One region of the Streptomyces sp. NPDC002809 genome, then DNA from elsewhere that is predicted to be linked to it. Evidence: riboswitches for the same ligand, from Rfam matches in the RefSeq annotation. Region 1 holds a riboswitch; the other holds the start of a gene.
The links. A riboswitch is a leader RNA that binds a small molecule or an ion and turns the genes downstream of it on or off. The one in region 1 is predicted to bind cyclic di-AMP.
Positions count from the first base shown of each region.

Region 1 (4,206 bases):
ATCGTCCGTGGTGATGGGCCTGATGCGCGCGGTGCCGCCGTCGCGGAGCACCACGTCCGCCTCCCAGTGATCGGGGTAGGCGTGATGCGGACTCTGCTCCGGAGAGGGCTGCATGGGCAAAGCCTACGGCTCCGTCAGCGGTCGCGTGGGGGCCGGGGCCGGGGCAGTCTGAGGGGGGCCGGGCGACGGTCGGCGCGGGCCGGGAACGGCCCGCGGGTCGGCTGGAGCACCGCGCACTGCATGAGAGACTGGTCTAGACAACCATTGATTCGTGAAGGGCAGAACCATGGCTGAGCGCCGCGTCAACGTCGGTTGGGCCGAGGGCCTGCACGCCCGCCCCGCTTCCATCTTCGTCCGTGCCGCCACGGCTTCCGGCATCCCCGTGACCATCGCCAAGGCCGATGGCAACCCGGTGAACGCGGCCTCCATGCTCGCCGTGCTCGGGCTCGGCGCACAGGGCGGCGAGGAGATCGTCCTCGCGTCCGACGCCGACAACGCCGAAGCCGCCCTGGACCGCCTGTCCAAGCTGGTCGCCGAGGGGCTCGACGAGCTTCCGGAGACCGTCTGATCCCCGGGTCACGACAACAGGCGTTCCCGCGGGAGAGCCGCGGCACCCTTCACCGGGAGCCGCGGCTCTTTCGTTTTCATGAAGGCCTTCACTCCACAACACGCACAACCTCTGCCCGGGATAGGGGTGCGCCCGGAAAGCCGCTTCCGCCGAAGGAAATTCGGGCAGCACGAATAGAGCCCTGCGGAATGCCCATTCTTTGTATACGGCGCAATTGTTAATGCCGTCCGCTCGGCGTGTTTACGGAATGTTGCGAGGTCCTCACCCGGGCGGGGCGGACCGTGGCAGCATCGGGCCGGCCGGGGCGGCGCAGCCGGTACGCGGTGGTGGCCCGCTCGGCATGCTGGGCGGCCAGGGACCTCGCCCTCTCCGCGTCACCGCGCGCCACGGCGTCCACGATCGCTCCGTGCTCGGCCCACGAATCGGCCGGGCGGGCCGGATGCTCGACCACGTACATCCAGGCGGTCTTGTGCCGGAGCTGGGTGAGCATCGCGATCAGGCCGGGACTGCCGGAGGCCTGCGCGAGTGTCTCGTGGAACCAGCCGCCCAGGGAGCGCAGATCGTCGCCCTCCCCCCTGCGGGCCCGCTCCTGACCGAGCCTGACCAGGCCGCGCAGCACCTTGAGGTGCGCGTCCGTGCGACGGTGGGCGGCCCGGGCCGCACCGAGCGGCTCCAGGAGCATCCTGACCTCCAGGAGGTCGGCGGCCTCCTGCTCGGTGGGCTCGGCGACGCAGGCTCCGGCGTGCCTGCGGGTGACCACGAACCCCTCGGACTCCAGGGTGCGCAGCGCTTCCCGCACCGGGACCCGGGAGACCCCGTAGCGGCGCGCGAGTACCTCCTCGGTGAGTCGGCTGCCGCGTTCGAAGACACCCGAGACGATGTCTTCGCGGATTGCCGTGCATACCGAATGCGCCGGAATGCGCATGTCCGAACCTCCGCCTTAATCCCCGCGAAACGCGGCCGATCGACGCCTGTCCTGCGACTCTATTGCAATGCGGTCGCATTTCCGACGGCGGGTGGAAATTCATGAATATCTTTTGGTCACCGGCCGTTCGGGAACGACCGGTGCGGACCCGGTGCGGCAGCCGACACGGCGAAGGCCCCGGCGTGATGCCGGGGCCTTCGCCGTGTCCTGGGACCGGTCAGAGGTTGACGCCGTGGGCGCGCAGGTAGGCGACCGGGTCCATGTCGGAGCCGTACGAGGGCGTGGTCCGGGCCTCGAAGTGGAGGTGCGGGCCGGTCGAGTTGCCGGTGGAGCCGGAGAGACCGATCTGCTGCCCGCCGCCGACACTCTGGCCGACGGACACACCGATCGAGGAGAGGTGGCCGTACTGGGTGTACGTGCCGTCCGTCATCCGCAGCACGATGTTGTTGCCGTACGCGCCGCCCCAGCCCGCCTCGACGACCGTGCCGGCGCCTACGGCGACGACGGAGCTGCCGGACGCGGCGTGGAAGTCGATGCCGGAGTGACTGCCGGAGGACCAGAGCGAGCCGCTGGACTTGTAGCCGGTGCTCACGTACGAACCGGCGACGGGGAGCTGGAAGGAGCCGAGCCTGGCGCGCTCGGCGGAACGGGCGGCGCGGGACGCGCTCTCGCGGGCCTCCTCGGCTCGGGCGGCGGCCTTCGCCTTCGCGGCCGCCTCGGCCTTCACCTTCGCCTTCGCCTTGAGCTCCGCCTTCTTCTTCGCCGCGGCCTTCTTCCTGGCCGCCTCGGCCTCGGCCTTCTTCTCCGCGACGTCGGCCTGGTGCTGCTGTGCGTCCGCCTGTGCTTCGATCCGGTCGGCGAGGACGTTCTCGATGGCGATGACCTGGGTGAGGCCGGTCTCGCTGACGGCGGGGGTCTCGGTGTCCGCGGCGAGGGCCGGGGAGGCCAGTCCGCCGATGACGCCGCTGGTGGCCAGAGTCGCGATGCCGACGGCCTTCGCGCCGGTGCGCGTCAGACGGCCCGGGGCACGATGCTTCCCGGTGGCACGGGTGAACGCCATGAAGTGGCTGGTCCTTTCCTTCCTTCTCGCCTACCGGGTTAGCTGACGGGTTCGGAGCAGGAAGGTCTCCTACGGATCCCCCGGCCTCGTACGAGGCTCAGGCATCCGATTCACCCCAGGGACTGCATGGGTCCCCGGCTCCCCAGGCTCGCGCCTGACGGGGACTCGGCGATGACTGCCCGGTAGGTCGCGGATGCGGCATACGGGTGACGGACAGCCGAGCCGACGCTAAGCGGGGGTACTTCCCCACACCAAACGGACAGGGCGTTTTGTAGCGCATCCCACAGGGCAGACAGGCAACCTCTCCAACAAAGCGGACAAAACGGAAGGCCCTGACGGAGTGATCTCCGCCAGGGCCTTCCGTTTGCCCCGGTATCGAGTGAAGTAGCCGGTCGATCAGCCGGTCACGACCGATACCTCGCCGATGCCGAGCGCCCGGACGGGCTCGGCGATCTGCGCCGCGTCACCGACCAGAACCGTGACCAGCCGGTCCTGCGGGAAGGCGTTGACCACGGCCGCGGTCGCCTCGACCGTGCCGGTCTCCGCGAGGCGCGCGTACAGGTGCGCCTGGTAGTCGTCCGGAAGGTGCTGCTCGACCTGGTCGGCGAGGGTGCCCGCGACCGAGGCCGCCGTCTCGAACTTGAGCGGGGCCACACCCACGAGGTTCTGCACGGCCGTCTCGCGCTCTGCGTCCGTCAGTCCTTCGGCGGCCAGGGTCCGCAGGACCGTCCACAGGTCCTCCAGCGCCGGGCCGGTGGACTCCGTGTCCACGGAACCGCTGATGGCGAGCATCGCGGCACCCGTCGCCCCGGAGGCGGAGTCCGGGGCCGAGGAGCGCAGCACCTGGGCGAAGGCCCGCACTCCGTAGGTGTAGCCCTTCTCCTCGCGCAGCACCCGGTCGAGCCGGGAGGTGAGCGTGCCTCCCAGGCAGTACGTGCCGAGCACCTGCGCCGGCCAGACGCTGTCGTGCCGGTCGGCGCCGATGCGGCCGATCAGCAGCTGCGTCTGCACCGCGCCGGGGCGGTCCACGATCACCACACGGCCCGCGTCGTCGGCGGTGATCGGCGGGACGGGGCGTGGCTCTGCGGTGTTGCCCGACCAGTCGCCGACGGTGTCGGCGAGCAGGGCGTCCAGGTCGATGCCCGTGAGGTCGCCGACGACCACGACGGTCGCGGTCGACGGGCGGACGTGGGCGTCGTAGAAGGCACGCACGGCGGCGGAGTCGATCCGTGCCACGGTCTCTTCGGTGCCCTGGCGGGGACGAGACATGCGGGCCGTGGCCGGGAAGAGCTCCTTCGAGAGCTGCTTGGCGGCGCGCCGGGCGGGGTTGGCCTGCTCGTGCGGGATCTCGTCCAGCCGGTTGCCCACCAGCCGCTCGATCTCGCTGTCGGCGAAGGCGGGCGCCCGCAGGGCCTCGGAGACCAGGCCGAGCGCCTTGGCCAGCCGGGAGGCCGGAACCTCCAGGGAGACCCGGACACCGGGGTGGTCGGCGTGGGCGTCGAGCGTGGCGCCGCACCGCTCCAGCTCGGCGGCGAACTCCTCGGCGCTGCGCTTGTCGGTCCCCTCGGACAGGGCGCGCGCCATGATCGTGGCGACCCCGTCCAGCCCCTCGGGCTCGGCGTCCAACGGGGCGTCGAGGAAGATCTCGACCGC
Region 1 covers NZ_JBEOVJ010000084.1:20,997-25,202, reverse strand. The annotation lists gene ABT025_RS32755 (bifunctional acetate--CoA ligase family protein/GNAT family N-acetyltransferase) at 1-114, opposite strand, end outside; gene ABT025_RS32750 (HPr family phosphocarrier protein) at 287-568, shown strand; gene ABT025_RS32745 (GntR family transcriptional regulator) at 786-1,493, opposite strand; gene ABT025_RS32740 (M23 family metallopeptidase) at 1,711-2,553, opposite strand; cyclic di-AMP (ydaO/yuaA leader) riboswitch at 2,567-2,734, opposite strand; gene ABT025_RS32735 (M16 family metallopeptidase) at 2,950-4,206, opposite strand, start outside.

Region 2 (4,206 bases), on a different contig from region 1:
GCGACCTGCGCCGCAGCCGTGGTCTCACCCTGGAGACGGCCGCCCAGCGGGCCGGGCTCTCGCCCGCCCACCTGTCCCGGCTCGAAACGGGCCGGCGCCAGCCGTCGCTGCCCATGCTGCTCGGACTTGCCAGAATCTACGGTACGACGGTCTCCGAGCTGCTGGGCGAGATCCCCCCGGAACGTGACGCGATCGTCCGCGGCCGCAGGTTCGAGGGAGCCGAGGCCGACGGCTGGATGTACCAGCAGGCCGGCGGTCCCGGCCGGGCGATGCAGGCACTGCGTGTCCGGGTCCCGCACGGCGCCCAGGGCGACCTGGTGCGCGTCCATCCCGGCGAGGAGTGGCTGTACGTCCTGGCCGGGCATCTCAGGGTGACCCTCGGGGAAACGGTCCATGACCTCGCCCCCGGGGACAGCGCGCACTTCGACTCGCTCACCCCGCACCGGATCGCGGCCGTGGACCGCGAGGGTGCCGAGCTGCTGTTCGTCCACACCCTGCTGCAGAGCCCCGCCGCCGAGCTGTGTCTCGGCAGCGGGATCCACCGTCGCTGAGGCTTCGCCCCCGCCACCGGCACGCCGATGGCCAGAGAGGACTTGTCATGTCCGATTCCGAGAACTTCGACCCGCTCGGCCCGGGGCGGCCCAAGAACTACGACCCGCAGGAGAAGAAGTTGCCTCGCGGGCTCGTCATCAGGCTGTTCGCCTATCTGGTGGCCGGGCACGTCATCGCGGGCTTCCTCTACCTGCTGTTCGCCGTGGGGATGCACAACCAGTAGCCGTGGGGGTGCGCAACCGGTAGGAGCTGGGATGCGCAACCGGTTGCAGTGGGTGTGCGCCACCGGCAGTCGCGGGGGTGCGCGGCCGGTGGCTGCGGGCCGCCCGGCCGGTCAGGCCTCGTCGAGCAGGCGCTCGCGCAGCCGCTCGCGTGTCTGCGGGGTGATCTTCAGGCCGTCGGCGAGGTACCGGTCGGTGCTGCCCCAGGTCTCGTCGATGGTGGTGAAGGCCGCGGCGAGGTAGTCGGGGTGGGCGCCGAAGAGCGGATTGAGCAGCTCCATCACCTCGGCGGACATTCCGGTGGGAGAGGTGTCGCTGCGGCGGACCTTGTAGCGGCGGTGTGCGTCGTTGGACTTGAGGTAGTCGGACTCGATGGCATCGCGTTCGACGCCGACGGCGAGCAGGGACACCGCGATGGAGAGACCCGCACGGTCCTTGCCCGCGGCGCAGTGCATCAGCGCGGGCACGCTGTCCTCGGCGAGGGCGTGCAGTACCCGGCTGTGCTCGGCCGTGCGGTCCAGGATGATCCGGCGGTACGACGCGATCATGCGATGGGACCCCTTGCCGTCGGCCAGGATCGACCGCAGCTCGTCGATGTCGCCGTCGCGCACCATCCGCCAGAACTCCGCGCCGTCGGCCGGGTCGGTGAGCGGGATGCTCACGTTGCGCACGCCCGGCAGCTCGATGTCCAGGCCGTCCAGCTTGTGGTCGGCGCCGTTGCGGAAGTCGAAGACGGTGTGCAGGCCGAGACCGGAGAGGAACGTGGCGTCCTCGGCCGTGGCGTGTGCCAGGTGACCGCTGCGGTAGAGCCGCCCGTACCGCACCCGGCGGCCGTCAGAGGTGGGCAGCCCGCCCACGTCACGGAAGTTGCGGACACCCGCCAGCTCGGGCTCCGTCGACGGGGTCTGCGGCAGCTGCTGCGTCACGGTCACTCCTGGAGGCTCTGCCGCGGGCGCGTGTCGCCCGCGGGTCCACTCTCGTGACGATACGACATTGATTCCTCGGGCAATCATCTTGGTCGCGCCCCTGTTCCGGGGTCGCGCGACGGTCCACGTGCCCGGCTGCGAGGGTCCGGGGCGCAAGGCTCTCCTGGTCGCGGCACGGCCGATGAGTGAGGCATGTCCGTATTGGGGCTTTTGGTAGAACATGCCCTGTTTGTGCGGGAGATGGCCACCCTCTCGTGAGCGGGATCATATCCGTGACGGTGTGTGGCTGCGGCGCCGTGGGGTATTCCGGACGCCGCGCGGAAATTCAAGATCCTTAATCCACGGAGTGTGACCGGAATTCCGTGTCGTATTTCCGGAGCGGAATCCGAAGTGGAACCCGTGGCTTGTTTCTGTCGTCCCGGCTCGCTTACGTTCACTGTCAATCCGGACGGACCGCCTAATCCTGCCGCCGCCCGGAATTCGCACCCACTCACCGCGTGGCAGGAGCGGGGGAACCAGGTAAGCCGCCGACCGGGAAACCGGCCGGCTCGGGGTGAAGTCGCGCCCGCCGCGACCGGACATCTCCAGTCCGAACCCGACAGCTCACCTCGTAGGCGCCGGAGAGGAAAACCTTCATGCCCATATCGGGTAAGCACCGCCGTCCCAAGTCCAGCACCATCGCCCGTGGCGTCGTCGCCGCGAGCGCCGGCGGAGCCGTCATCGCGCTTCCGCTGCTCGGCGCCACCGGTGCCAACGCCGCGGAGCAGACCGCTCCCGCCACCTCGAAGTCGGCCGCCGCGCACGCCACCCCGGCCAAGCCGGTCGCGAAGAAGCAGGCCGGCACCACGTCCTACTCCGTGGTCTCCGGCGACTACCTGTCGAAGATCGCCGCCCAGCACAAGCTCAAGGGCGGCTGGGAGAAGCTGTACCAGGACAACCGCAAGGTCGTCGGCGACGACCCGAGCCTGATCTTCCCGGGCATGAAGCTGACCCTCGGCGGCAAGTCCGCGAGCCAGGCCTCCACCACCTCCACGGGCTCCACCACGCCGTCGAAGGCCGCGCCCAAGGCTCCGGTCAAGACCGAGACGAAGGCCGCCACGGCCTCCAACTCGTCCTCTTCCTCCTCCGGCGCCTCGTCGTCCGAGGAGTCCTCGGCCCCGGCCGCCCAGAGCAACGACTCCGGCTACGTCCACCCGGTTCCGGGCAACCACACCACCGCCTACCGCGCCTCCGGTGCCAACTGGTCCAGCGGCAGCCACACCGGCATCGACTTCCCCGTGTCCACCGGCACGAGCGTGAAGGCGATCACCTCCGGCACCGTCGTCACCGCCGGCTGGGGCGGCGCGTACGGCAACGAGGTCGTCATCAAGCACGCCGACGGCCACTACTCGCAGTACGGCCACATGTCCTCGCTCTCCGTCTCGGCGGGCCAGACCGTGACCGCGGGCCAGCAGGTCGGCCTGTCCGGCTCCACCGGCAACGCCACCGGCCCGCACCTCCACTTCGAGGTCCGCACGGGCCCGGCGTACGGCTCGGACATCGACCCGATCGCGTACCTGGCGTCGCACGGGATCAACGTCTGATCCAGCAACACCGGTCCGGTGAACCGGACCTGAGCAATGCATAGAGGGACGGTGCGCGGCGGCGCACCGTCCCTCTGCTTATTCCCTCTTTACTAAAAACTGACCGGGTGGTCTATCTCACCACCCGTCAACCCCGTATTACGGTCGCGTAGGTCACATTCGGCGGTGCAGGATATGCCCTTGTGGCAGACGATTCGAACAACATCCAGCAGGGCGTCATCAACCGACAGGGCGCCATCGGGTCGTACGCGGCGATTGGCGACAGCTTCACCGAGGGAGTCGGTGACCCCGGCCCGGACGGAACCTTCGTCGGCTGGGCGGACCGGTTCGCGGTACTCCTCGCGGACCAGCTCCCGGACCCCGAAGCGGCGGCGGGCATCGCGGCCCCCGCGCACGGGAACTTCAGATACGCCAATCTCGCCGTACGAGGACGCCTCCTCGACCAGATAGTCGAGGAGCAGGTGCCGCGCGCAAGGGAACTCGCCCCCGATCTGGTGAGCTTCTGCGCCGGCGGCAACGACATCATCCGGCCGGGCACCGACCCCGACGACGTGGCCGAGCGCTTCGAGCGCGCGGTCGCCGAGCTGACCCGGTCGGTCGGCACCGTCATGGTCACCACCGGCTTCGACACACGTGACGTTCCCGTGCTGCGCCATCTGCGCGGCAAGATCGCCACCTACACCGCCCATGTGCGGTCCATCGCCGACCGCTACGACTGCCCGGTGCTCGACCTCTGGTCCCTGCGTTCGGTGCAGGACCGCCGGGCCTGGGACAACGACCGGCTGCACCTGTCGCCCGAGGGGCACACCAGGGTCGCGCTGCGCGCCGCCCAGGTCCTCGGCCTCGACGTGCCCGCCGACCCGGACCAGGAGTGGCCGCCGCAGGCACAGCGCGGAACGCTCGAAGTGCGGCGCGACGACATCC
Region 2 covers NZ_JBEOVJ010000022.1:31,066-35,271, forward strand. The annotation lists gene ABT025_RS15885 (helix-turn-helix domain-containing protein) at 1-551, shown strand, start outside; gene ABT025_RS15890 (DUF6126 family protein) at 599-775, shown strand; gene ABT025_RS15895 (tyrosine-protein phosphatase) at 887-1,699, opposite strand; cyclic di-AMP (ydaO/yuaA leader) riboswitch at 2,173-2,329, shown strand; gene ABT025_RS15900 (M23 family metallopeptidase) at 2,335-3,282, shown strand; gene ABT025_RS15905 (SGNH/GDSL hydrolase family protein) at 3,465-4,206, shown strand, end outside.
Region 2: another riboswitch for cyclic di-AMP. It lies ahead of ABT025_RS15900 (M23 family metallopeptidase); the one in region 1 lies ahead of ABT025_RS32740 (M23 family metallopeptidase).